2 regions of the Paenibacillus sp. sgz302191 genome follow, and region 2 is predicted to be linked to the other one. Evidence: riboswitches for the same ligand, from Rfam matches in the RefSeq annotation. Region 2 holds a riboswitch; the other holds the start of a gene.
The links. A riboswitch is a leader RNA that binds a small molecule or an ion and turns the genes downstream of it on or off. The one in region 2 is predicted to bind thiamine pyrophosphate.

Region 1: linked by a shared signal. The riboswitch ahead of AC3G2T_RS14240 (ECF transporter S component) and the one ahead of AC3G2T_RS00025 (thiamine phosphate synthase) in region 2 are both predicted to bind thiamine pyrophosphate.

The regions. Positions count from the first base shown of each region.
Region 1 is NZ_JBYLHY010000008.1:184,743-196,539, reverse strand. Features, by position in the region: gene AC3G2T_RS14270 (S-layer homology domain-containing protein) at 167-1,792, shown strand; gene thrC (threonine synthase) at 1,853-3,250, opposite strand; gene AC3G2T_RS14260 (RNA-guided endonuclease InsQ/TnpB family protein) at 3,411-4,523, opposite strand; partial or broken gene AC3G2T_RS14255 (IS607 family transposase) at 4,483-4,611, opposite strand; gene AC3G2T_RS14250 (energy-coupling factor transporter transmembrane component T family protein) at 4,820-5,614, opposite strand; gene AC3G2T_RS14245 (ABC transporter ATP-binding protein) at 5,605-7,092, opposite strand; gene AC3G2T_RS14240 (ECF transporter S component) at 7,098-7,694, opposite strand; TPP riboswitch at 7,798-7,907, opposite strand; gene AC3G2T_RS14235 (hypothetical protein) at 7,910-8,386, shown strand; gene AC3G2T_RS14230 (BtrH N-terminal domain-containing protein) at 8,520-9,539, opposite strand; gene AC3G2T_RS14225 (acyl carrier protein) at 9,543-9,809, opposite strand; gene AC3G2T_RS14220 (preATP grasp domain-containing protein) at 9,830-11,224, opposite strand; gene AC3G2T_RS14215 (type III PLP-dependent enzyme) at 11,241-11,797, opposite strand, start outside.
Region 2 is NZ_JBYLHY010000001.1:1,055-12,851, forward strand. Features, by position in the region: gene AC3G2T_RS00005 (bile acid:sodium symporter family protein) at 1-192, opposite strand, end outside; gene AC3G2T_RS00010 (winged helix-turn-helix transcriptional regulator) at 227-595, opposite strand; gene AC3G2T_RS00015 (stalk domain-containing protein) at 832-2,040, shown strand; gene AC3G2T_RS00020 (SDR family oxidoreductase) at 2,090-2,962, shown strand; TPP riboswitch at 3,082-3,180, shown strand; gene AC3G2T_RS00025 (thiamine phosphate synthase) at 3,282-3,905, shown strand; gene thiO (glycine oxidase ThiO) at 3,906-5,084, shown strand; gene thiS (sulfur carrier protein ThiS) at 5,068-5,271, shown strand; gene AC3G2T_RS00040 (thiazole synthase) at 5,277-6,044, shown strand; gene thiD (bifunctional hydroxymethylpyrimidine kinase/phosphomethylpyrimidine kinase) at 6,067-6,885, shown strand; gene thiE (thiamine phosphate synthase) at 6,882-7,550, shown strand; gene thiC (phosphomethylpyrimidine synthase ThiC) at 7,547-9,322, shown strand; gene AC3G2T_RS00060 (ArsR/SmtB family transcription factor) at 9,605-10,207, shown strand; gene AC3G2T_RS00065 (aminopeptidase) at 10,210-11,328, shown strand.

The sequences.
Region 1 (11,797 bases), on a different contig from region 2:
CGGTTGGTTCGATTCTCACTCTCATTACAACAATTTGACAATGACAGCGTAATTGTAGCAATCTATAATTAAGGCTGTCAGCCCGCGCCAGCTCACATAGCAGCAGATTTGCAGGGTTTCATACTTATGCTTGACCCGAACCATCCATTATTTTCAGGAGGTACTTATGAAAAAATCTTTATCCATCATCGCACTCGGCACAATGGCTCTCTCTTTCTATACAGCTGCAGCGCTCGTAGATCCGGCAGGAAAGGCTGCCGCCGCGGCCTCAAAAACGTCCGCTGATTTTCAGGATTTGAAAGATAGCGACGCAAGCCTGAAAGCCAAGATCGACAGTCTGCTGGCGGCAGGCGTTTTTGAAGGCGTGTCCGACACGTCATTCGGCATCAACGAAAATATGACCAGGGCACAGTTCGCAAAAGTGGCCACGCTCATTTTCGGCATCAAGGTAGACCCTGCCGTCAAGGTTTCCAGCTTCACGGACGTAACCGCCGGTGACCCGGCCAACGGTTGGGCGATTCCTTACATCGAAGCAGCCAAAAAAGCCGGGCTGATCGATGGCGTAACGGACACGACTTTTGCTCCCGGCGATAAAGTGACGACCGGTCAGTTGGACACTATTCTTTTGAAAGGTTTGGGCAAAAAGGTGAGCACAACCGGCAGCCCCTGGTTTGCGGACGCAGTCAAGCAGGCTTCTGACCTTGGCATTCATCCGGCGGGCAAAACAGGCGATGCCGCTGCGGACCGCAAGGACCTCGTCGTGAGCTCCTACGCTGCTCGGCCAAATCCGGTGAAGCCGCCGGCGGAAACGGCGACCCCGGTATCCGTCAGCTCCGTCCAGGCTTCGAGCGACAAAACGAAGGTGCAAGTCACACTCAACAAGGAAGTCGACACGACAAAAGCCACGCTTGCTTTGAGCAAAGGAACGACAGCCGTTCCGTCTACAACGGAGTGGTCCAGCGACAAAAAATCCGCCGTTTTGACTCCGAAGGACGGCGCTCTGACCGCGGGAGACTACACGGTAACGCTGGGCGGCCTTGACACGGCGGCTACCCGCATGTTTTCGATTGCCGCTTCCACAACGGCGGGCGGCACCGATTACAGCTCCGCTCAAACTTACGATCTGGGCAATGTGATCGACAGCGGTTTGACGGCTTCGGCTACAGGCTTGAACGGCCAGGAAACAAGGGCAAATGCCGAGAACCCCGCCGTCAGCAAGCTTGCCAAGGAAATCGTGATCAAAGCGACAACCGCCGCAGGCGAAGAAGTCGCGATGCCGGGAATGGTTCAGTCGATCGCTTCTTCCAATCCGAGCGTGGTTAAAGTAGGCGTATCCGCCGATCACCGCGGCTATGCCCTCGGCAACAAAGCGGGCACGGCAACGGTCAGCGTCGCTTTCAAAACGATCAACAATGAAGTGAAGAACATGCAGGTGACGGTCAACGTCAAAGCCGATCCTGTCCAGGCCAAGCAAATCAAGGTCGGCAACACTTCTTACGACTACACGCTTGCCGGCTCCGCTTCGTTCAATGCCTTCACGGCGATGGACCTGACCATCACGGACAACTACGGCATTCAGTATGAAAAAGGGGACGTGCCGAAATACAATTTTGCGCTGGGCTCGCTGCTGATTACAAATGATGTTCAGGGCGACTCGAGCAAAGGGGCTGCAGGCACCGTATCGGTAGATCAGGACGGCACTGTCCGCGTGACAGGCAACGTCACTTCGTTCGAATTGACCGCTGTGCTGCCGAGCGGCGACAAAGCCACGACTTACGTCCACGTGAAGTAAGACAACAAAAAAACGCCTCCGGCCCTTGCGGGTTTGGGAGGCGTTTCTTTTTGCACTTTTTTAAGCCAGCGTATAAAATTTTTCAAGCTGTCCGACAATTTCGCTTTCGGAAGCGTCGACGATCACTTGGTACTGCGGTTTGTCCAGCAGTTGAGCGATTTGCTCCGGGTACGTCTGCTCGATACCGCATTTTTCGATGGACTCGTTGAACTTGGCCGGATGCGCGGTAGCGAGCGTCACGCATACTTCGCCCGCGCCGTTGCATTTCTCATAGGCAGCTACACCGCACGCGGTATGGGGATCAAGCAAATACCCGTTCTCCTTGTAGTACGTGCCGATCGTCCGCAAGCACTCGTCTCCGCCTACGCCGTGAGCGGCAAAATCGGCCTGCACCTGACGAAGCAGCTCCTCATCGATGCGGATTTCGCCTTCGGCTTTGAATTTGGCCATATATTCCGAAACCTTTGCGGCATTTTCCCCTGTCAAATAGTACAAGTATCTTTCAAAATTGCTTGCCACTTGAATGTCCATCGACGGGCTGTACGTGCTGACGAATTCGCCCGGCTTGTACACTCCTTCATGGACGAACCGTTCCAGAATGTTGTTTTCGTTCGTAGCGAGGATCAGCTTGCCGATCGGCAGCCCCATTCTTTTGGCCAAATAGCCCGCAAAAATATCCCCGAAGTTCCCCGTCGGAACGCTAAAATTCAGCTTTTCAGCACCGGAAGGCTTGGCTGTGCGGAAATACGCATAGAAGTAGTACACGGTTTGCGCCAAAATACGGACGAAATTGATCGAATTGATTGCCCGCAGGTGGTATTTGTTCTTGAAATCCACATCGCCGAACAGGTCTTTAATGATTCCCTGGCAGTCGTCGAATGTTCCTTTGACCGACAGGTTGAGCACATTGTCCGCGTGCACGGTCGTCATTTGCAGTTCCTGCACTCGGCTCACTTTTTGGTGCGGGTGCAAAATGCAGATGCGGATGCCTTCCTTGCCTCTGACTCCTTCGATAGCGGAAGCGCCCGTATCGCCGGAAGTCGCTCCAAGGATATGAATAATTTTGTTCTGCTTCTTGGACACGTAAGAGTACAGATTGCCCAGGAACTGCAGCGCAATATCTTTAAAAGCGAATGTCGGACCGTGGAACAGTTCCATCACATGCAGGTTGTCCGAAATTTTGCGGACAGGCGTCACTTCGGGATCGCGGAACGTCGAATAGCTTTGACGGATCAGCTCCTTCAGATCTTCCTGCGGAATTTCGTTATTGGTAAAGTACGAAAAAATCTCATAGGCCAGTTCCTGGTAGGACAACTGCTCCATTTGCTTCAGCTTGTCCTGCGGGATTTGCGGGATTTCGCTCGGGATCAATAGCCCTCCGTCGTCCGCCAATCCCATCAATACCGTATCGATGAACCCGATTTTATCAACTTTGCCTCGCGTACTTTTAAACTCCATAGTCATCCGTTGCCAAGAACTTATAAAAGTCTATAAATCCTTGTTTGCTTCCTGCTTCAACGTGTCCGCTTTTGCCAGAGCTACTCGCGTTTGATATAACACTCCACAGGCGTAAATTCGGATGCAACGAATCCTACATATTGACGATGACGTTTACGTGTCAGCCCGCCAATTTAGATAGATTGATCGCCGCATTCAAGTCACGATCCATCATTAATCCGCAAGTGCATTCGTAGATGCGGTCAGATAGTTTCAGATTCTGCTTAACCTGACTACAACATGAACACAATCTTGATGATGGGAACCATTTATCAGCTTGCAAAAATTTCGCGCCGATCTTCTCGCACTTGTATTTCATCTGCCGCACAAACTCATGCAGCTTCTGTCCGGCTATCGCCTTGCTCAAGTGGCGGTTCTTCATCATTCCGCTCACATTCAAATTTTCCATCACTACAGCGCTCGGCTTGGTTTTCGCTATTGCGCTTGTCGCTTGATGAATGTGGTTGGTACGGATATTCGTTAGTTTCCGATGAAGCAAACGCATTGACTTTTCGACTTTTACAAGATTGCATGTCTTGACAAAACGATTCCCCTCCTTGTTCATCTCGTATTTACGGGAAGCCTTGCGCTGCAACCGACGCAAGCGTTTCTCCGTCTTTCTTACGGCAGCAGACTTATTGATGTTCTTAAACACCATCCCATTACTGCATACCGCCAACTCTTTTATCCCTACATCAATACCTATGGCTTCGCCCGATCGTTCCAGCTTCTCCTGCTCCTGTTCAATGCCCACAGAGACATACCAATACTTCCCGTCAAACGATACGCGCGGATTACTATACTTCACACCAACGGGAAGTTGTTCGGATGTTGCTACCCAGCCGATCTTCTCAAGTAACGCTTGACCGTTTCCGACCTTCAACTTCTCCGTATCCTGATAAAATGCAGGTTTGGAACGCTTTTTGCTCTTGAACTTCGGCTTCCCCGCATGTCCCTTGAACATGTTCCTGAATGCTTCACAAACGTCTTTGACAGCTTGTTTCGCCACGTTGTTGGACACTTCGTATAGCCACGCATATTCTTCTGTCTGTTTGAGCTTCGTCAGTTCTTTCCGCAAGTCTCCGTCAGGAATGAACTTCCCGCCGTTCTGGTAATTTTCTTCCTGTCGGGCAAGCGCCCAATTGTACACCCACCGAGCCGTTCCAGCCGAACGCCACAACTGTTGTTCCTGTTCAGGAGTTGGCCGAATTCTGACCTTTTTCGCCAAAATCATCTTCCATCAACTCCTTGAGCAGTTTCCTGGCTTTATTCGCCCGCTTTCCTTTCAATCGACAACTGAATACTATAACGATCTGTTGTAGTTGATGCCGCTGCCAATATCCAAAATGATCTTTTATCCCAATATAACATTATAACAAATATTATAGAGATTATAATAGTTTAAATGGGATTTACATGAATGTTTTCGAACCCCCTCATAAACTTATTGATCCTATTATAACAGAAAATCAATTCTTCTCCGCAAAAGCAAAAAAGCCGGTTCGGCGAAAACCGGCCGGCAGGGGAATGCTAACGCACATCGTTTATTGCCGCAAACGGCCACACGGTGCCCAGCACATAAGACAGGGCAAGCAGCAGCGCTATGCACAGCAAATACAATCCGTCAAAAGCCGAATAGCCTATCGTGTAGTAATACGTCCGCAGCTTGCCGACCGAGAAGCGTTTCGCTTCCATGGCGACGGCTGTCCGGTGAGCGCGGCGGATGCTTTGGGCGAGCAGCGGAATCGAATACATGCGCAGCGTCGCATACCAGCCGGTAAGCGGATTCCGCCGTTTGCGGCCGCGAATTTTGAGCGCGTAACGTAGCGTCTGGAACTCTTCGATCAGCGTCGGAATCATCCGCAGGGCGGCCAGGAAGCTGTACGCGTACTTGGGAGGCACTTTCCACTGCTGCATAAGCGAATAAAACAGGGCGACAGGCCGCGTCGTCAGACTGAACAGCAGCCCGACCGAAGCTATCTGCAGCGCCCGAAGGCCAAGATGAACGCCCCTGTAAAAGCTCTCTTCGGTGATGTGGATAATCCCGTACCGGAACCAGGTCGTGCTTCCGCTGCCGAACATCGTCATCCCTGACGCCGACGAAATGAATATGAGCGCGAAGGGAGAAATATACAGCATCAGCCGCCTCATGGGATGGCCCGTGAACAGCAGCAGCGGGAGAATCGTTCCCAACGTCAAATAGATCATAACATTGACATTATGAGTTAGCACCACCACCGCAAATAAGGCGATGGAGGCGATCAGCTTGATGCCCGGGTTTACCCGGTGCAGCCATGTTTCGCGATATGTGAACGTCAGTTGCACAGGACGGCCCCTCCTTCCGCGGCGGCGGCGAATGCCGCGAGGAACTGCTGCGGCGATTGGTCCGTCACGCGGCCTTCCGCAACGTGCCATACCCGGCTCGCGCAGCGGCGTATGATTTCATGGTCGTGCGTCACCATGACGATCGCAGTTCCCGTGCTGCGCAGCTGTTCCAGCATCCCGAGCATGCGGAACGTATTGCGCGCGTCCAATCCGAACGTCGGCTCGTCCAGCAGCACAATGCGCTGCCCCCGCACGAGAGCCGACGCCACGCTCAGCCTGCGCTTCTGCCCCATGGAAAGCTGGAACGGATGCCTGCCGCGAAGCCCCAGCAGGTCATACTGCTGCAGCAGCTTTTCCGTCAGACTTGGGGGCGCGTCCTCCAAGGAATAAGCGATTTCGTCCTCCACGGAGCCCGTCACGAACTGAAACTCGGGATTCTGGAACACGAAAGCCGCTTTGGCCGCGGCGTCCTCCACTTTCTTGCCCGTGACCCCTGCGATCGAACAAAGCCCTTTGGTCCGGATCAGGCGCATGATGGCCAGGAGCAGCGAGCTTTTGCCCGCTCCGTTGTGCCCGGCGACGGCGATCCATTCCGCGGCACGGACGGATAAGCGATCCACATGGATCTTGATTTCTCCGCCGCGGATACCCTGAAAATCCTTCATCTCCATGAGAACTTCCCCGTCATGCGGCTTGACCTGCGGCGGCCCCTCGTCCCATGCGGTCTCCGCACGGCCCGCAGCATAGTCGTCCCACACTCCCGGGTACCAGATCCCGAACTCCCGGAGCTTCGGTTTGTACTCCGCAAACACCGCCTCCGGCTTGCCGTCGGCCAGCACCTCGCCGTCTGGGGAAAGCACAATGATGCGGTCGATCAGATCGAGAATGCCGCCGATTTTGTGCTCCACGATCAGGAGCGTTTTTCCCGGGCTTGCGGCCCGGATCGTCTCCCACACCTGGCGCGTGCCCTCCTCGTCCAGTAAAGCGGTCGGCTCATCCAGGAACAGCACCTCCGGCTCCAGCGCCAGCACGCTGGCGATTGCGAGCCGCTGCTTCATGCCCTGCGAAAGCTGTTGAATTGGCGTATGAATATCGTCCAGATGAAGGCCTACCTTTTCGAGATAGCGGCGGATCAGCGCAGGCATTTGTTCCCGCGGAACCTGCATATTTTCCAGCACGAAAGCAATCTCTTCATCGACGTACGGCATGCAAAACTGGGTGTCCGGATCTTGGAAAACGTATCCCCAGCGCTCGGGGACCCGGAGCTCCTCCGCTTTCATCGGAATCTCGACGATGCTTGGAACCATCCCGCTCAGCACCTGCAGCAGGGTGGACTTTCCGCAGCCGCTCGGACCGAGCAGCAGCACTTTTTCTCCGGGGCGGAATGAAAAGGAAACCCCCTTGAATAAAAGGGGGGCATCGTCTCCGGGATATTTCAAACGTAGGTCGGTAACGCCGACTGCTGCATTTTGGATCATAAGCTTTACCTCAATTGGTCGTAATCTTTTTGGGACGCCGGACGGATGGCGTTGAGAACGCCCGTGCGCTCGATAGCCGCCGCCAAATAATAGGAGAAGAAGCCGGAGATCAGGATGCTGCCGAGCAGACGGAAGCCGATGAACAGGCAGTAGTTCCAGAAAGTCAGAGACTCGATGTAGCCGTAATAGGCGTCTACGATCAAGGACAGCAGCGCCGATCCGATCGAAGCCAGCACGACCACGCCTACGTTCGCCTTCCGGTACAGGACGATAGCAAACACGATTTCGGCTCCGAGACCTTGAAGCAGCCCGTATACCAGCGTGGAAATCCCCCATTCGCCGCCGAAGAACGTTTCAATCGTAGCGGCAGCAACCTCGGCGAGAATCGCAACGCCCGGCTTGCGGATGATCAGGAACGCGAACGTGGCGGCAATAAACCACATCCCGTAGCTGAGCTGCTCCGCCTGAAGCCCTATGGGTTTGAGAATATCGTAAATAGGGCCCCAAATTCTGTAAATAACGCCAAATACCGCCGCAATGACGATGGTCACCAGGATATCGGTCAATTTTAAAGCTTTGGATGAAGACTGTGCATTCGCCATCTTGCCATCAACTCCCTTTTCAATCTTAATATGCATAAAATGAATGTCCGGCAAACACGAAAAAGCCCACCGGGCATGCGGCAGGCATAAGTTCAGTGCAACTTTGAAGAAGCACACCATTCACTACGCTGGCATTACCCAGATCAGTTTGACGGTCAGCGGCATAAGGCCGCTATCTCAGCCTGACTTCATCAAGCACCCGTGTAGCTATTCATTTGGCTATACTTTATACGAAAAACACATTTTTCGCAAGGCTTTTTTTTGCAGATTTGCCGCAGCATTTTTTTTACAGCTTCGTTTTTATCGGACGGGCAGATTTACAAAGACCTACCGGAATGATTCACAAAAGATATGAATCCCCCGCTGACAGCGCCAAAAATCCGAACAGGGTTATCTTGATCCTGCACGCATCACTCCAAGCGCAGATCGTGGAGCTGCGCAACTGGGCAGGAAGCAACCGGGCAGAAAGCAGATTGGTACAGAGAAAACCTGCGAAAATGCAGGTTTTTTCTGTAATAATCGTTTATTTTGGCGAAAAACCTGCAAAAGTGCAGGAATTTTCGCTGAAAGTGACTCGGGAGCCCATGTGTTCGGTGAAAAGCCTGCACTTTTGCAGGAATTGTTCGCGGCCAGCGATTACGGATGCAAATTCATGTATTTTTGCAGGTTTTCTTCGTGCAGCAGGCAGATGATGATAGCGATCGCCTCTGACGCGAGGCTTTTTGGACAACCTGAAGACCGCCAAGCGAACTTGGCGGTCCTCTTCTCATATCGGCCAACCGCTGTCACGCAGCGCAGCGCCACGCTCCGGGAGCTGCCCGCGTATCAGCCAATGGCCTGCAGATGGCCGGCGTACTCCTGCAGGAGCCCGGTCTCGCGGTCCATTAATTCCTTGGTCTGCTCCAGAAACAGGGGCCAGCCCTCCTTTCTTCGCTGCAGTCCAAGTTTATAGAGCTGCCAGAGGCGCTTTTTCCACAAGGTCTCCTCCTCTTCGAGCAGTGCCGGCCAATCCTTGTCTGACGCCGCAAATTCGCGGGGATACTGCTCGGCAAACTGCCTCGTGTATAGAAGCTGATGGAGGATGCCGCCGATTCTCAAGCAGTAGTAAACTTCCTGGCAGCGTTCCGTAAAGGAGCTATCATCTGCGGGCATGCTCTGCTGCAAATCGTCGAAAAGGGCCATGTAAGCCGAATGTCCGTGTTCGACGCCGGCTTTGAGCGCTTTTCCGGAAATAAACCGGCGGATTCGTTCAGCCGCGAGCCCGGTCACGCTCTCCTTCCGTGAAGCATCGGTGGTGTGCAACCCGTCCATGAAGGCCGCACCATACACGCCTTGCAGCAGCTTTTGAAGAGGAGTCGGTCCGTTATAGGTGAGCACTGTCCCTCCGTCATCTAACAGAAAGGAATCGCCGACATAGGCCACGTCGTTATTTTCATCCAGTCCGTAGAGAATAATTACGTGCTGCCGGCCCGGATTTTCCAGGTATACCTTGTGAAAGCCGAGGCAGCTGCTGTTTACGAACAGCAGCGCCAAGTGGCCGGAGAGCAGCGTTTGCCGCAGATCGCGCAGCAGCTCCCTTTTCTCCTCTTCCCCGTCTATCCGAAAGTCATAGCGCAAACGCGCAGGGCCGTGCAAAGCGAACTGCTGCAGCATAGCCTCGCCTGAACGGCCGACCCAGAAGGGCCTGTGCGCCGGGTCATATTCTACGTTCATCCCGTCGCACATGAAATAGAGCTCAGCCTCGGAAATCGAATAACCGTAGTTCGAAGCAAGCACGTTCCGGATGCTGCCGAACAAGCAGTGCGTGCCCGGTTGAATATGGACTTGAAGCATCGCGGAGGACATCTGCTATCCCTCCCCCAATGAAGACTTGCGTCTTTCAACCAACTGCTTCAGTCTCTCTAGGGTACATATGTTTTCGAAGGTCAGCTCCTCTTCCGGGATGACAATCTGAAACCGATCTTCCAAAGCGACGACTAATTCGATTGCCATGATAGAGCCCAGATTGTAATTCCGCAGATCGGTCTTCTCATGAATGGCCGACATCGTCTCTGCGTCGATTCCTAAAACAGAGGCCACCACCTCGGTTAGCTCCTTGCTCTCTACAACGATCACTCCACTCACCCTTTCTGTTTTCATTGTGTATGCGCAAAAGCGGCTCCGCCCGCCGGGCTCCCGGGAAGCGTTTGGGCATATAACCGGCGCAAGGTCTGCTCCAGCCGATTCTCCAACTGCTCCGCCGTCTCCCATTCATCGGCTATGATCAGCGCAAAAACGCGGCCCATATAGCGCTGCTCGCCGGACAGGCTGATCGAAGGGAGGGTTCCCGAAGTGTACACGAATATGCCTTCCCCTCCCTGTTCGTACAGCAATCCGTCCTGCGCCAGTATTTGCCGCAGAGCGGTATAATCGACTGCATGATCGGTGACCAGCCGGAAATAGCGCGAGTACAGCTTTTTTCCGGCAAATATACGCTGCACGAACGACAAGTACGTTGATAATGTGAAGCGCCCGTTAATTTCAATGATCGGAATAATGACGTCATCGCGTGTAATAATCGCATCGACACCGGCCACTCCGCTGTAACCGATCCCGTGCAAGTAGGCCCCGATACGTACTCCGTAGTCTTGAAGCCGCTGCATCGCAGCAGGCTCCAGCCGAGGCGGCGTTAGGGAACCTATGTACACGGTGCCGTTAAGCATTTGCTGCTTGATCGAGAACACATCCACCGAACCGTCGGTGTTAACGAACAGTTGAATGTTCACATCCGCCCGCTTGTCCAGCCACTGTTCGATGATCCACGGATGCTCGGGGTGGCCGGAACGGCCCGCGATTCTGGAAAGCCGGTTGCAGAGCGCATGGAACCGCTCATCGCTGTCGATCAGGTACAATCCTTTGCCTGATGCCGAGTAAGGCTCCTTTACGATCACCTGCGAACACGTCTGTTTCAATGCCTGATACTGCGTCCGCAACTCCTCTACGGTGCCGCAGATTGCGCCTTGGCAAACCGGAAATCCAAGCTCTTCGGCCATTTGCCGATTGAAGATTTTGTCATTGACCCTCGCCCCCAAAGCGGAAGAGGGACCTGCCAGCGTCAAACCGCTTCGCTGTGCAATCTCTTCTTCCAGCATTGTCACTGCGTAGGGGACAAAATATACTTCTTCGCTTTCGTCACGCAGCTCTTCCAGCTTTCGCAGCAGTTGCTCGTCCTTGAGCACCAGCATAGAAATCGGTGTTTCCGCATCGGTTTGGCCAGGAATCCAAATTCGCGGAATGTCAAAACCGCGCCCCGCAAGGTCCGATAAAAAAGCGGCGTCCGGCTGCTCGCGCAAGATCAGCACATCCTGCCGGCGGCAAAGAAGCAAGTTCATCTCCTCGATACGCCCGACAACGCGGTTCTCTTCACGATCGACGATCCCTTTGCTCTGACGGTGCCAGAACTGCTCGGCTCCGATGTTGCATAGCCAGACAATCGTCCCCCGATCGCGTTCCGCAGTCAGCCACGGAAGTAAAGAAAAAGACTCCTGCATACCCTCGCCTCCTCTCTCAAAATAGACCGGACTGCCCGCGCAGCGCGTCCTCAAAACGCCCCCGCTCGCGCAGCGGGTAACAATTGCCGCCGTCTACGAGCACTTCGGCCGGCAGAGGATGGCTAAGAAACATGGCCGGACTGTGCGTAAGCCCGTAGGCGCCCGATTTTTCGATAATAACAATTTGACCGGCTTCCGCCTCCGGCAGCTGCACTTTTTGCCCTAAAATATCCGTCGCCGTACATAACGGCCCCGTTACATAGACTTCCTCCGTCCGCGCTTCCTTGCCAAGCACCCGCATCGGGAAATTGTTGCGGATGTACCGCCCCAAAAAAGCCGACGACGCATGCTGGTTAGAGCCGCCGTCGCAGACCAGATACGTGCTGCCCTTGGAGGACTTCCGGTACAGCACCTTAACGGCGAACACGCCGCTGTCGGCCAGCAGGAACCTTCCGCTCTCGATAGCTACCCGGGTACCCGCCAACCGCTCCTTGTACCGCTGCCATACATCGGCAATTCCCTGCTTCAGCAGCGGCAAATCGATGTCCTGTTCGGGAGGAAAATACGGCACGC
Region 2 (11,797 bases):
GTGAACAACGACTTTTACAAATTCCTTGAAGCTGGAGCTGATGCTGCCGGAAAACGTCATAAACGCAAAAATCCACGGTGATAAATATGCATACCCTGACAAATGACCGCCCAAAAGCACGCCGATCAGCAAGCTCGCAGGGGTAATCAGAGGTAAAATTTTCTCCAGTTGTTTATTCAACTGCACTAGCATGAAACAGGACTTCCTTTCTCAATAGGTCGATTCGTTACAAAAGCTGGGAGTCTGAGCCGGCATGCTTTTCCGCATTCTCCTCCACATATTCAACCCCCCAATCCCCCAGCATCTGAATGACCGGAATCAGTTTTTGGCCGATGGGAGTGAGCGAATATTCGACTTTCGGCGGAACCTGACGGTAAATCTCACGATGGAGCAGCCCGTCGCTTTCGAGATCTCTAAGCGTGTTGGTGAGCATGGATTGGGTAACGTCTGGTATCGCTTTATGAATCTCGCTGAACCGTTTCGGACCATCGTGCAGCAGCCACAGAATAATTACCTTCCATTTTCCGCCGATCAGGCTTTGCGCAGTAAACATCGGGCATTTCAGAAAATTTTCGCCGTACTTCGCCAATTTCATATTCCTCCAATACTACGGTTTTTGATAGTATCTATTAAAAATAACAGTACTTGTGATTATATTAAGTATCAATTATTCTACTATTGTAGCAAATATTTAACGAGTATACATTCGTTTTTTAGCACGGGGGAGATCCCGGACAAAGGAGTGAGTGGCGCAAAATAAATAATGCCTATTTTTTTGCATTAACATGTAACTGATTTGATTACATAACGAATCGAGGCGGATCCAAAATAATGAAAAAGCATATTGCTTCCAGCCTGTTAGCCGGATTATTTCTTGTATCTTCTTCCATGCCAGCTTTTGCGGCTAATGCCACCGGGGATATCAGCATCGTGATCGACGGGCAAAAGGATACATTTGCGGATGCTCCGCTTTTGCAAAACGATCAAGTTTTGCTGCCGTTGCGGGCTGTCGCGACGAAACTGGGAGTCCGGGACGATAACGAGCATATTGTCTGGAATGCGGATGATCGAAGCGTCACGCTAAGCAAAGACAAGACGAAAATTCATATCCGCGTGGGCAGTAAGGAAGCGGCTGTAGATGACAAAACGGTCCAACTGCCGGCGGCGCCGATTTTGTCCGAAAGCGGCAAAACGTACGTTCCTGCCGATTTCGTCAAACAAATCCTGGGCAAACAGGTGAAATGGGACGCTTCGGCCCGATCCGTCATCATCGCAACGAGCAATAAGGACAAAGCGGCCGCGGTGCTGAAAAGCTTCGAAACCGGAGATCCGGCGGCCATGGAGAAATGGATCAGCCCGGACAAATACATTCAGCATAACCTCGCTTTTCCGAGCGGCAGAGAGACTGTGATCGAGGCCATCAAGCAAATGAAAGGCGCCGGTGTGACGTATGATATCAAAAGGGTGATCGAAGACGGCGATTATGTGGCCGTTCATTCCGAGGTTAACCTTTTCGGTTCGCGGAAAGCGGTGTTCGACATCTTCAGATTCGAAAACGGCAGGATCGTCGAGCACTGGGACAACCTGCAAGATATTGGCGCACCTAATCCAAGCGGCCATACGTTGGTTGACGGAAACGCCGAGGTCGCCGATCTCGACAAGACCGAGGCGAACAAAGCTTTGATCAGCCGGTTTTACGAGGATGTGTTCATGGGCAAAAATCCGGCGGCATTCCCGACCTACTACAACGGCGACAATTACATCCAGCATAACCCGATGTTTGGGGACGGGGTGTCGACAGTGATGAAGGCGTTCCAGGAAATGGCCAAGCAGGGGGGCGCTTCCGGTTCTTTTAAAGTGCGGAAGCTTATCGGAGAGGGCAATTTTGTTTTGGTTGTAAGCGAAGCAAGCTTTAGCGGATCGGATACTGCGGTCTATGACCTTTTCCGGTTGGATAACGGTAAAATCGCCGAGCATTGGGACATCATCGAGGCGATTCCGCCGAAGGATCAGTGGAAAAATACGAACGGAAAGTTTTAACGAACGGCTGACTATTTTCTAAATTTGAAGCGAAAGGAACGATGAGTTCATGTCTATTGTAATTACGGGTGCTACAGGTCAATTGGGGGGTCTTGTTGTTCATCATCTTTTGGATAAAAAAGTGCCGGCGAATCAAATCGTTGCGGTCGTCCGCAATGTGGAGAAAGCTTCTGCGCTTGCCGAACTCGGCGTTGAATTGCGTCAAGGAGACTATAACGACCGGGCTTCGCTCGAACAAGCCTTTGCCGGCGCCTCCAAGCTGCTTTTCATTCCGAGCCCTGACGCTCACGATGAAACGCTGCGCATGGCTCAGCACACGAATGTAGTCGAAGCGGCTAAAACAGCCAAGGTTGGTCATATTTTATACTACGGCTTCGCCTTTGGCGAACAATCCAACTTGGCTCTTGCTCCGACGCATGTGTCAACGGAAAAACTCATTCTCGCGGCAAATATCCCGTACACGTTCCTGCGCAATTCACTCTATACGGACGTGTTCGTTACCCCTCAATCGGTAGGCGCGGCGGTACAGTTCGGAGCATTGGTCACGAATGCGGGCGACGGAAGAGTCAATACGGCGACTCGGAACGATCTTGCCTTGGCCGGTGCCGTGGTCCTTTCGCAGGAAGGTCATGAGAACAAGTCCTATAACCTGACTGCAAGTGAAACGTGGAGCTTTGACGAGTTTGCGCAGGTGATTTCAGAGGTATCCGGCAAACAGGTTGTCTATCAATCGGTTTCATACGACGAGCAAAAGGCGATTCTGCTGCAAGGCGGGCTTCCGGAGCCTGTAGCCGCCTTGTTCGCGGGGATTTTCCAGGCGGTTGCCGAAGGCGAAACATCCAAAACGTCGGATGACCTGAAGAACCTGATCGGAACGCTGACTCCTCTTAAAGCAATTGTCAAGGAAATTTTGCAGGGCTAAAAGCAAGTCTCGCAATGGGCCGAGATTTTCCATAAAATCGACCGGATCTGAATGATCTATTTTCAATCTGCGCTCTTCGTGTTATGATGGATAGCGACTGAACAATTGAATCATTGAAAGCAAATCCCTAGGGGCGCCGTAAGGCTGAGACAGAGCGATCTGAACCCTTTGAACCTGAACTGGGTCATACCAGCGGAGGAAAGCGGACTTTCGAATAGATGCGGCATTTGATGTTTTTTTGGAGTGCGGCGCCAGCGATAACCACTTTTCTTCGGAAAAGTGGTTTTTTTGTTTGTATCGGAAAGGAGCCTATCAGCGGATGCCGGGTAATGAGCTTCATGTCATATCGACGGGAAAACAGAATTGGGCCGAGCTGGCTTCCATCGCATCGCGGATTTGGCCGTACGTGACGGCCATTCACATCAGGGAGAAAGACAAGACGGCTGAAGAAATTTTACAGGGGATTCGCCAAATCATGGCGGCTGGGGTGCCTTGCTCGCGGATGTACATGAACGGACATCCTTCCCTGGCGGCGGAAGCCCTGCTTGGCGGCATTCATCTGCCGGGCGATTCGCCGCCGCTTCCGTCGGTTCGGGCGACGAGCCCCGCGAACGTCGGCCGGGCCGGTTTTTCGGTGCACAGCGTCGAAGAAGCGCTGCAAAGAGAGCGGGAAGGGGCGGACTACGTCATGTACGGGCACATTTTCGCGACGAATTCCAAGCCGGGAGCCGCCCCGAGAGGGCTGGAGCAGCTGCGCGAAGTTGCGGTGCGCACGGCGGTCCCGGTCATCGCGATCGGCGGCATAACACCGCAGCGGGTGAAGCCGGCGCTGGCCGCCGGATCGGCCGGGGTGGCTGTGATGAGCGGCATTTTGGAAGCGGCCGATCCGCTGCGGGCTGTGCAGGCATACGCAAGCGAACTGAAGCGCGAGGAGGAGAGATAAATGAACATCACTGGCAAGTCTGATGTGATTATTGTCGGCGGCGGCGTGATCGGCTGTTCGATTGCTTACGAGCTGGCGAAACGGGGGCAGCGGGTGACGCTGCTGGAGAGAGGCAGGCTGGGTGCGGAAGCTTCCTCCGCCGCAGCGGGGATGCTCGGAGCGCAGTCCGAGATGGAGGATACCGGCCCGCTGTTTCAATGGTCCAGGCAGAGCCGCGGCATGTTCCCGCAGCTGGCGGAAGAACTGAAATCGATAACGGGCATCGATATCGGCCTGATCCGCGAGGGGCTACTGCACGTCGCACTGACGGAGGAGCAGCGCAGCGGGCTGCGGGCGCGGGCGCAGCTGCAAAAGGCCGCCGGCGAACGGGCCGAGTGGCTCAGCGCCGCCGATGCCGTCCGGCTGGAGCCGGAACTGAGCCCGGACACGCTCGGGGCGCTATATTTGCCGGACGACGGGCAGGTGGACGCGCCGCATCTCGCGCAAGCGTTGGCGCAAGCGGCTGCGGCGCTCGGCGCGAGGCTGCGGGAGTACGTCCAGACGCTCGGGCTGCTCGTCCACAAGGGCCGGGCGGCCGGCGTCATGACGAGCGACGGGCCGCTGCACGCCGATCTGGTCGTCGTCGCTGCGGGAACTTGGAGCGGACAGCTGCTCTCCGGCGTTGGCGTCCGGCTGCCAATGCATCCGGTAAAAGGCGAATGCTTTTCCGTCCTGACGCACAAGCCGCAGCTGGTCAAAACGCTGTTCTCGCACGGCTGCTACATCGTGCCCAAAGCGGGCGGCCGCTTGGTCGTCGGGGCGACCGTACTCCCAGGCAGCTACGACCGCAAAGTATCGCTCCACGGACTGAGCCTGCTGCTGGAGCGGGCGCAGCGCTTGATGCCCGGCATTGGCGAAGCCGAATGGGAGAAGGCGTGGGCGGGGCTGCGGCCGCAGACAGGGGATGGCCTGCCTTATATCGGCAAGGTGCCGGAATATGAGGGGCTTTTTATCGCAGCGGGACATTACCGGAACGGCATTTTGTTAAGTCCGTTAACCGGCAGGATCATGGCGGATATCGTTTTGGACGAGGAATCCGGGGACGTGGCCGGGTGCCGCGAGTGGCGGGATGCTTTTTGTCCGCGGGCCGCGCATCGGGAAAATAGAAAGGAGCTGAGCGCTATTGAAGCTGCACATTAACGGCCAGGCCGTGGAGGTGCCGGATACGGTAACGACGGTGAGCGGGCTGCTGGAGCATTTTGAATTAACCGGTAAAATGCTCGTCGTGGAGCTGAATCATGCGATCCTTCAAAAGCAGGATCACGACGGAGCCGAAATCGCCGAAGGCAGCAAAATCGAAATCGTTCATTTTGTCGGAGGGGGATAATGACAATGTTAAAAATAGGATCTTATGAATTCACATCGCGATTGCTGCTCGGAACGGGGAAATTTCCCGATTTTCATATTCAAAAACAGGCCGTCGACGTTAGCGGATCGCAGATTTTAACGTTTGCGGTGAGAAGGATGAACATTTTTGAGGCGAGTCAGCCGAACTTTTTGTCGATGCTCGATGTAGAGCAGTTCACGCTGCTGCCGAATACGGCCGGCGCCAAAACCGCGGAAGAAGCGGTTCGCATCGCCAGGCTGGCGAAAGCTTCCGGCCTTTGCGACATGATCAAGGTCGAAGTGATCGGAGACGAGCGGACGCTGCTGCCTGATCCGGTCGAAACGCTGAAAGCGTCGGAAATGCTGCTGGAAGAAGGCTTTATCGTGCTGCCGTACACTTCGGACGACGTGCTGCTGGCCAAACGGCTGCAGGAGTTAGGCGTGCATGCGATTATGCCGGGAGCCTCGCCGATCGGCACAGGGCTGGGCATCGTCAATCCGCTCAACCTGAGCTTCATTATTGAACAAGCGAAAGTGCCGGTCATCGTCGATGCGGGAATCGGCGCGCCTTCGGATGCGGCATTGGCGATGGAGATGGGAGCTGACGGAGTGCTGCTGAATACGGCGGTATCCGGCGCCAAAGACCCGGTAAAGATGGCGCTGGCGATGAAGCTTGCGATAGAAGCGGGACGCGCCGGTTTTGAAGCGGGGCGCATTCCCAAAAAACGTTACGCTTCGGCGAGCAGTCCGATCGAAGGGTTCAGCCGAGTGTGAAATATAAAGGAGGGAATTAACTATGTCCACCATTTATAAGGCGCTTACCATTGCAGGTTCCGACAGCGGAGGCGGGGCGGGCATTCAGGCCGACCTCAAGACGTTTCAGGAGCTGGGCGTATTCGGGATGTCGGCGATTACGGCTATAACCGCGCAAAACACGCTCGGTGTGCAGGGCGTATACCCGCTGCCCGTAGAAGCCGTGGAACGGCAGCTGTCGTCAATCGGCGATGATTTGCCGCCGGATGCGGTCAAGACGGGGATGCTGTTCAGCAGCGACATTATTCGTACGGCCGCAGCCGCGATACGGCGGTACGGCTGGAGCCGGGTCGTCGTGGACCCGGTCATGATCGCCAAGGGAGGAGCTTCCCTGCTGCAGCAGGAAGCGATCGATACCATGATCGACAGCCTGCTGCCGCTGGCGGCGGTCGTAACGCCCAACATCCCCGAAGCGGAGGCGCTGAGCGGGGTGAGCATCACCGATACGGCTTCGCGCAGAGAAGCCGCAAAGCGCATTCATCAGTACGGCTGCAGGAACGTGATGATCAAAGGCGGCCACGACGCGGAGGATGCGGATTACGCGACGGATCTGTTGTATGACGGCGAGGCGTTCACCGAGTTCACGGCGCCGCGCATCGCAACCCGGCACACGCACGGGACGGGCTGTACGTTCGCTTCAGCCGTTGCGGCCGGGTTGGCGCAGGGCTTTGAAGTGCCGGAAGCGGTCCGGCTGGCGAAGCAGTTCATTCAGGCGGCGATCGCCGAGCCGCTTCATATCGGAGGCGGGCACGGCCCGACGAACCATTGGGCTTACGGACGCCGGAAACGGGGTGGCGTATGAAATTAAGCGAAGACCGGCTGCGCGATGCGCTGCGGCTTTATTTGGTTATGGGCAGCGCGAACTGTGCGGGGGCTGACCCGCTTGAAGTGCTGGAAGCCGCCATTGACGGCGGCGTGACGATGTTCCAATACCGCGAGAAAGGCCCCGGCGCCCTGGAGGGCGCGGCCATGCTCGCGCTGGGCGCACAGCTGCGCGAGCTGTGCGCGCGCCGCGCCATCCCGTTCATCGTCAACGACGATGAACGGATGGCGGAAGAGCTGGAGGCCGACGGCATCCACGTCGGCCAGGAAGACGCCCCCGCCGCCGAGGTGCGGCGGCGGTTTCCGGGCAAGATTGTGGGCATCTCAGCCCACAATCTTGCCGAGGCGCAGTCGGCGCTGGCCGCAGGCGCCGACTATTTGGGCGTCGGGCCCATGTACGCCACGCGCACGAAGCTCGATGCGCGTGCGGTCATGGGGCCCGCAGAGCTGGTGCGGATGCGCGAGGGCGGCATCCGGCTGCCGCTTGTCGGCATCGGCGGGATCGATGCCGCAGGCGCCGCGGCCGTCTTCCGCGGAGGCGCGGACGGCGTCGCGGTCGTGAGCGCGATCACCCAGGCGCACTCGCCCAAGGAAGCGGCCGCAGAGCTGCTTGCGGCAATCAAAAACTGGAGGGATCGGCCATGACGGCAAACGGAACCAAAACTATTCAAATATCTGCTTTTCCGGGCAGCAGTAAAGTATACGTGCAGGGCTCAAGACCCGATATCCGGGTGCCGATGAGGGAAATCGCGCTCGGAGCTTCCACGAACATGTTCGGGGAAGCAGAGGCGAACGAGCCGGTCCGCGTCTACGATACGAGCGGTCCGTATACCGATGCCGAGCAGCAGATCGACATTCGCCGGGGGCTGCCGGCGGGTCGTCTGTCCTGGATCGAAGAGCGCAGAGACGTGGAAGCTTACATCGGCCGTGAGGTCAAGCCTGAAGACAACGGCCTTTCCGCGGAGAATGCGAAGGGAGCGGCGGAAGTGTTTCCGGGCCTGCACCGCAGGCCGCTGCGGGCCAAATCCGGCTGCAATGTGACCCAGATGCACTACGCCCGCAAAGGCATCATAACGCCGGAGATGGAGTACATCGCTATCCGCGAAAACGTCAAGCCGGAATTCGTCCGCGACGAAGTGGCCAGGGGCCGGGCGATCATTCCTTCCAATATCAATCATCCGGAGAGCGAGCCGATGATTATCGGGCGCAATTTTTTAGTGAAAATTAATGCTAACATCGGAAACTCTGCGGTCGCGTCCTCCATTGAAGAAGAAGTGGAGAAAATGACTTGGGCGACAAGGTGGGGCGCCGACACGATCATGGATTTGTCCACCGGCAAAAATATTCATACGACCCGCGAATGGATCATCCGCAACTCGCCGGTTCCCGTAGGCACGGTGCCGCTGTACCAGGCGCTGGAAAAAGTCAACGGCAAGGCCGAAGACCTGACGTGGGAAGTGTACCGCGACACGCTGATCGAGCAGGCGGAGCAGGGCGTCAGCTATTTTACGATCCACGCAGGGGTGCTGCTGCGCTACATTCCGATGACGGCAAAGCGCGTGACCGGGATCGTCTCGCGCGGCGGATCGATTATGGCCGCCTGGTGTCTGGCCCACCACAAGGAAAACTTCCTGTATACGCATTTCGAGGACATTTGCGAAATTATGAAAGCTTACGACGTCGCATTCTCGCTGGGCGACGGCCTGCGTCCCGGCTCGATCGCCGACGCGAACGACCAGGCGCAGTTTGCCGAGCTCGAAACGCTGGGCGAGCTGACGGAGATCGCCTGGAGGCATGACGTCCAGGTGATGATCGAAGGACCGGGGCACGTGCCGATGCACCAGATCAAAGAGAACATGGACCGCCAGCTTGAAGTGTGCAAGGAAGCGCCGTTCTACACGCTGGGGCCGCTGACGACGGACATCGCGCCGGGCTACGACCACATCACCTCCGCCATCGGGGCGGCGATGATCGGCTGGTTCGGCACCGCGATGCTGTGCTATGTGACGCCGAAAGAGCACCTCGGCTTGCCGAACAAGAACGATGTGCGCGAAGGCGTCATCGCGTACAAAATCGCCGCGCACGCCGCAGATCTGGCCAAAGGCCATCCGGGTGCGCAGGATCGCGACAACGCGCTGTCGAAGGCGCGCTTTGAATTTCGCTGGCGTGACCAGTTCGGCCTGTCGCTCGATCCCGAACGCGCGGCCGAGTACCACGACGAGACGCTCCCCGCCGAGGGCGCGAAGACCGCGCATTTTTGCTCTATGTGCGGCCCGAAATTTTGCAGCATGAAAATTACCCAGGATATTCGCTCGTACGCCCATGCCAGGGGCCTCGAAGAGGAGACGGCGCTGAGCAGCGGCATGGAGGAAAAAGCGCAGCAATTCCGCGAAGCCGGGAGCCGGATATACGGTTAGCCGCAGATCGCGGGCACGTTGTTTCAGCCGGTATGAAGGGCCGGATAATTGGCATAAGGAGAAGGGACGTTCGTGTCATGGATGACAGAAACGTCCCTTTTTGCTACCATAAAGAAAGAAACTTGGCTCCATGAATTTGGTGAAGCGCTTCCAAACTATTTTTGATTTATAGGCCTTTTCGTCGATTGACAATGCTTTTGCTGCGCATTATGATACGGTTAAAAAGATTTGACCGTTGTCTAATAAATGATTTTCAGAAGATAGAGAGGGGTCGAATCACACATGCTGCCGATTTATATTATTGAAGATCTTGAACAATTAAAAACAGTGAGCGATCCGCTGCGCGCGAAAGTGCTGCTGTTTTTGATCGAGAAAGCCTACACGGGGCAGCAGCTTGCCAAGCTGCTCGGGATGGCGCGCGCGAAGGTGCATTATCATTTGAACGAACTGGAGAAGCACGGTTTTATTTCCGTCGTCCGGACAGAGCTCAAAAACGGCATCGTGCAAAAGTTTTACCGCGCCGTCGCCCGGGGCTTTGTACCTAGTGAAGAGCTGCTTCCGTACGTCTCCGAAGTGGAGAACTACTACCGCGAAGCGACGCTTGGCGTCCTTGGCCGCGCAAGGCTGAGAGCGATCCAGGCGCCGGAGGAGGCGTTCCAGATTCCTTCGCCCGACCGCAAGCAATGGCCGCGAATGGCGACTCAGCTTGAGGTGAAGATGAGCAAGGAAAAGTTCGCCGCGTGGCTGAGCAAATTCCGTTCTATGATCTATGAGCTTGATCAGCATCAGGAAGAGAACGGCGAGTGGTTTTATTTGACGACGGTCGGTTTCCAGATCAACGAGCCGTCTTTTGAAATTGAGCCCCAAGAGGAAAAGGAGAAATAGAGATGCTGGATCCCAGACTAACAAGGCTTGCGGATGTGTTGGTGAATTATTCGGTTAAAGCGCAGCCCGGCGAAAACGTTTTGATTGAGGCTTACGGGATAGACGCCATATTTGTAAAAGAACTGGTGAAAAAGGTTCACGAAGCGGGCGCGCATCCTTATGTCAACCTGCGGGACCATACCGTGATGCGGCAGCTGATTATGGACAGCACGGAAGCGCAGATGGCGCAATGGGCGGAAGCGGACGCTTTTCAAATGAAGCAGATGCAGGGCTACATCGGGGTGCGCGGCGGCGCGAACATGTACGAAATGTCCGCTGGCATTCCGGCTGACCGGATGAAGCTGTACAACTCGATTTATTATCAGCGGGTGCATTTCGATATCCGGGTGAAGGATACGAGATGGGTCGTACTGCGCTATCCGACTCCTTCGATGGCACAGCTTGCCGGGATGAGTACGGAGGCGTTTGAGAACTTCTACTTCGACGTGTGCACGATGGACTACGGCAAAATGTCCAAGGCGATGGACGCGCTCAAAAATTTGATGGACCGCACGGACAAGGTTCGTCTCGTCGGCCCGGGTACGGATCTTACGTTCTCGATCAAAGGGATCGGCGCGGTCAAATGCGACGGCGGGCTGAACATCCCGGACGGCGAAGTGTATTCGGCGCCCGTGCGCGAGTCGGTGAACGGCGTGATCTCGTACAATACGCCGACCCCGCATGACGGCTTTACGTTCGAGAACATCCGCTTTGAGTTCGAGAACGGCAAAATCGTGAAGGCGACGTCGAACGATACCGTCCGCATCAACGAAGTTCTGGACATCGACGAGGGCGCGCGGTATGTCGGCGAATTCGCCATCGGCGTCAACCCGTACATCCAGCACCCTATGAAGGATACGCTGTTCGACGAGAAAATCGACGGCAGCTTCCACTTCACGCCGGGGAACTGCTATGACGATGCTTACAACGGCAACAAGTCCTCGCTGCATTGGGATATCGTGTGCATCCAACGCCCCGAATACGGCGGCGGCGAAATCTGGTTCGACGACGTGTTGATCCGCAAGGACGGCGTTTTCGTGCTGCCGGAGCTGCTGCAATTGAACCCCGAGAATTTGAAATAAGACAGCTGGCAGCCAGTAGTGCATGGCGTCTTAAAATAAACTCAAATGCGGTAAAGAGACTGTCCCAAAAGCGTTCGAATAGTACGGGAACAGCGCAAAAATCGAGCAAAAGGACCTCAAATTCCACTACCGGGTGGAGAGTGAGGTCCTTTCTTTAGGTCAAAGCAAAGTAGGACATAGAAAATCATCAATTGATTTTTGGAACAACCCTTTTCTGGGGCAGCTCCTTTTTGGGACAACCCCTTTTTGTCGTTTGGGGGACTAGGCTTCGAAGGACCTTAAAGGCCTTTGACAGCACGACCATTCGAAAGGCGGTCTGGGGCGGCTCGGAGTGGTTCGGAGTGGTTCGGGATGGCTCGGCAGCTTGTAAAACCTGCAAAAGTGCAGGCTTTTTGGACGGAACCGGCCCGTTTCAGGGTAAAGCCTGCAAAAGTGCAGGAATTTCCCGCCGATGATGGGTTTGAGGCCC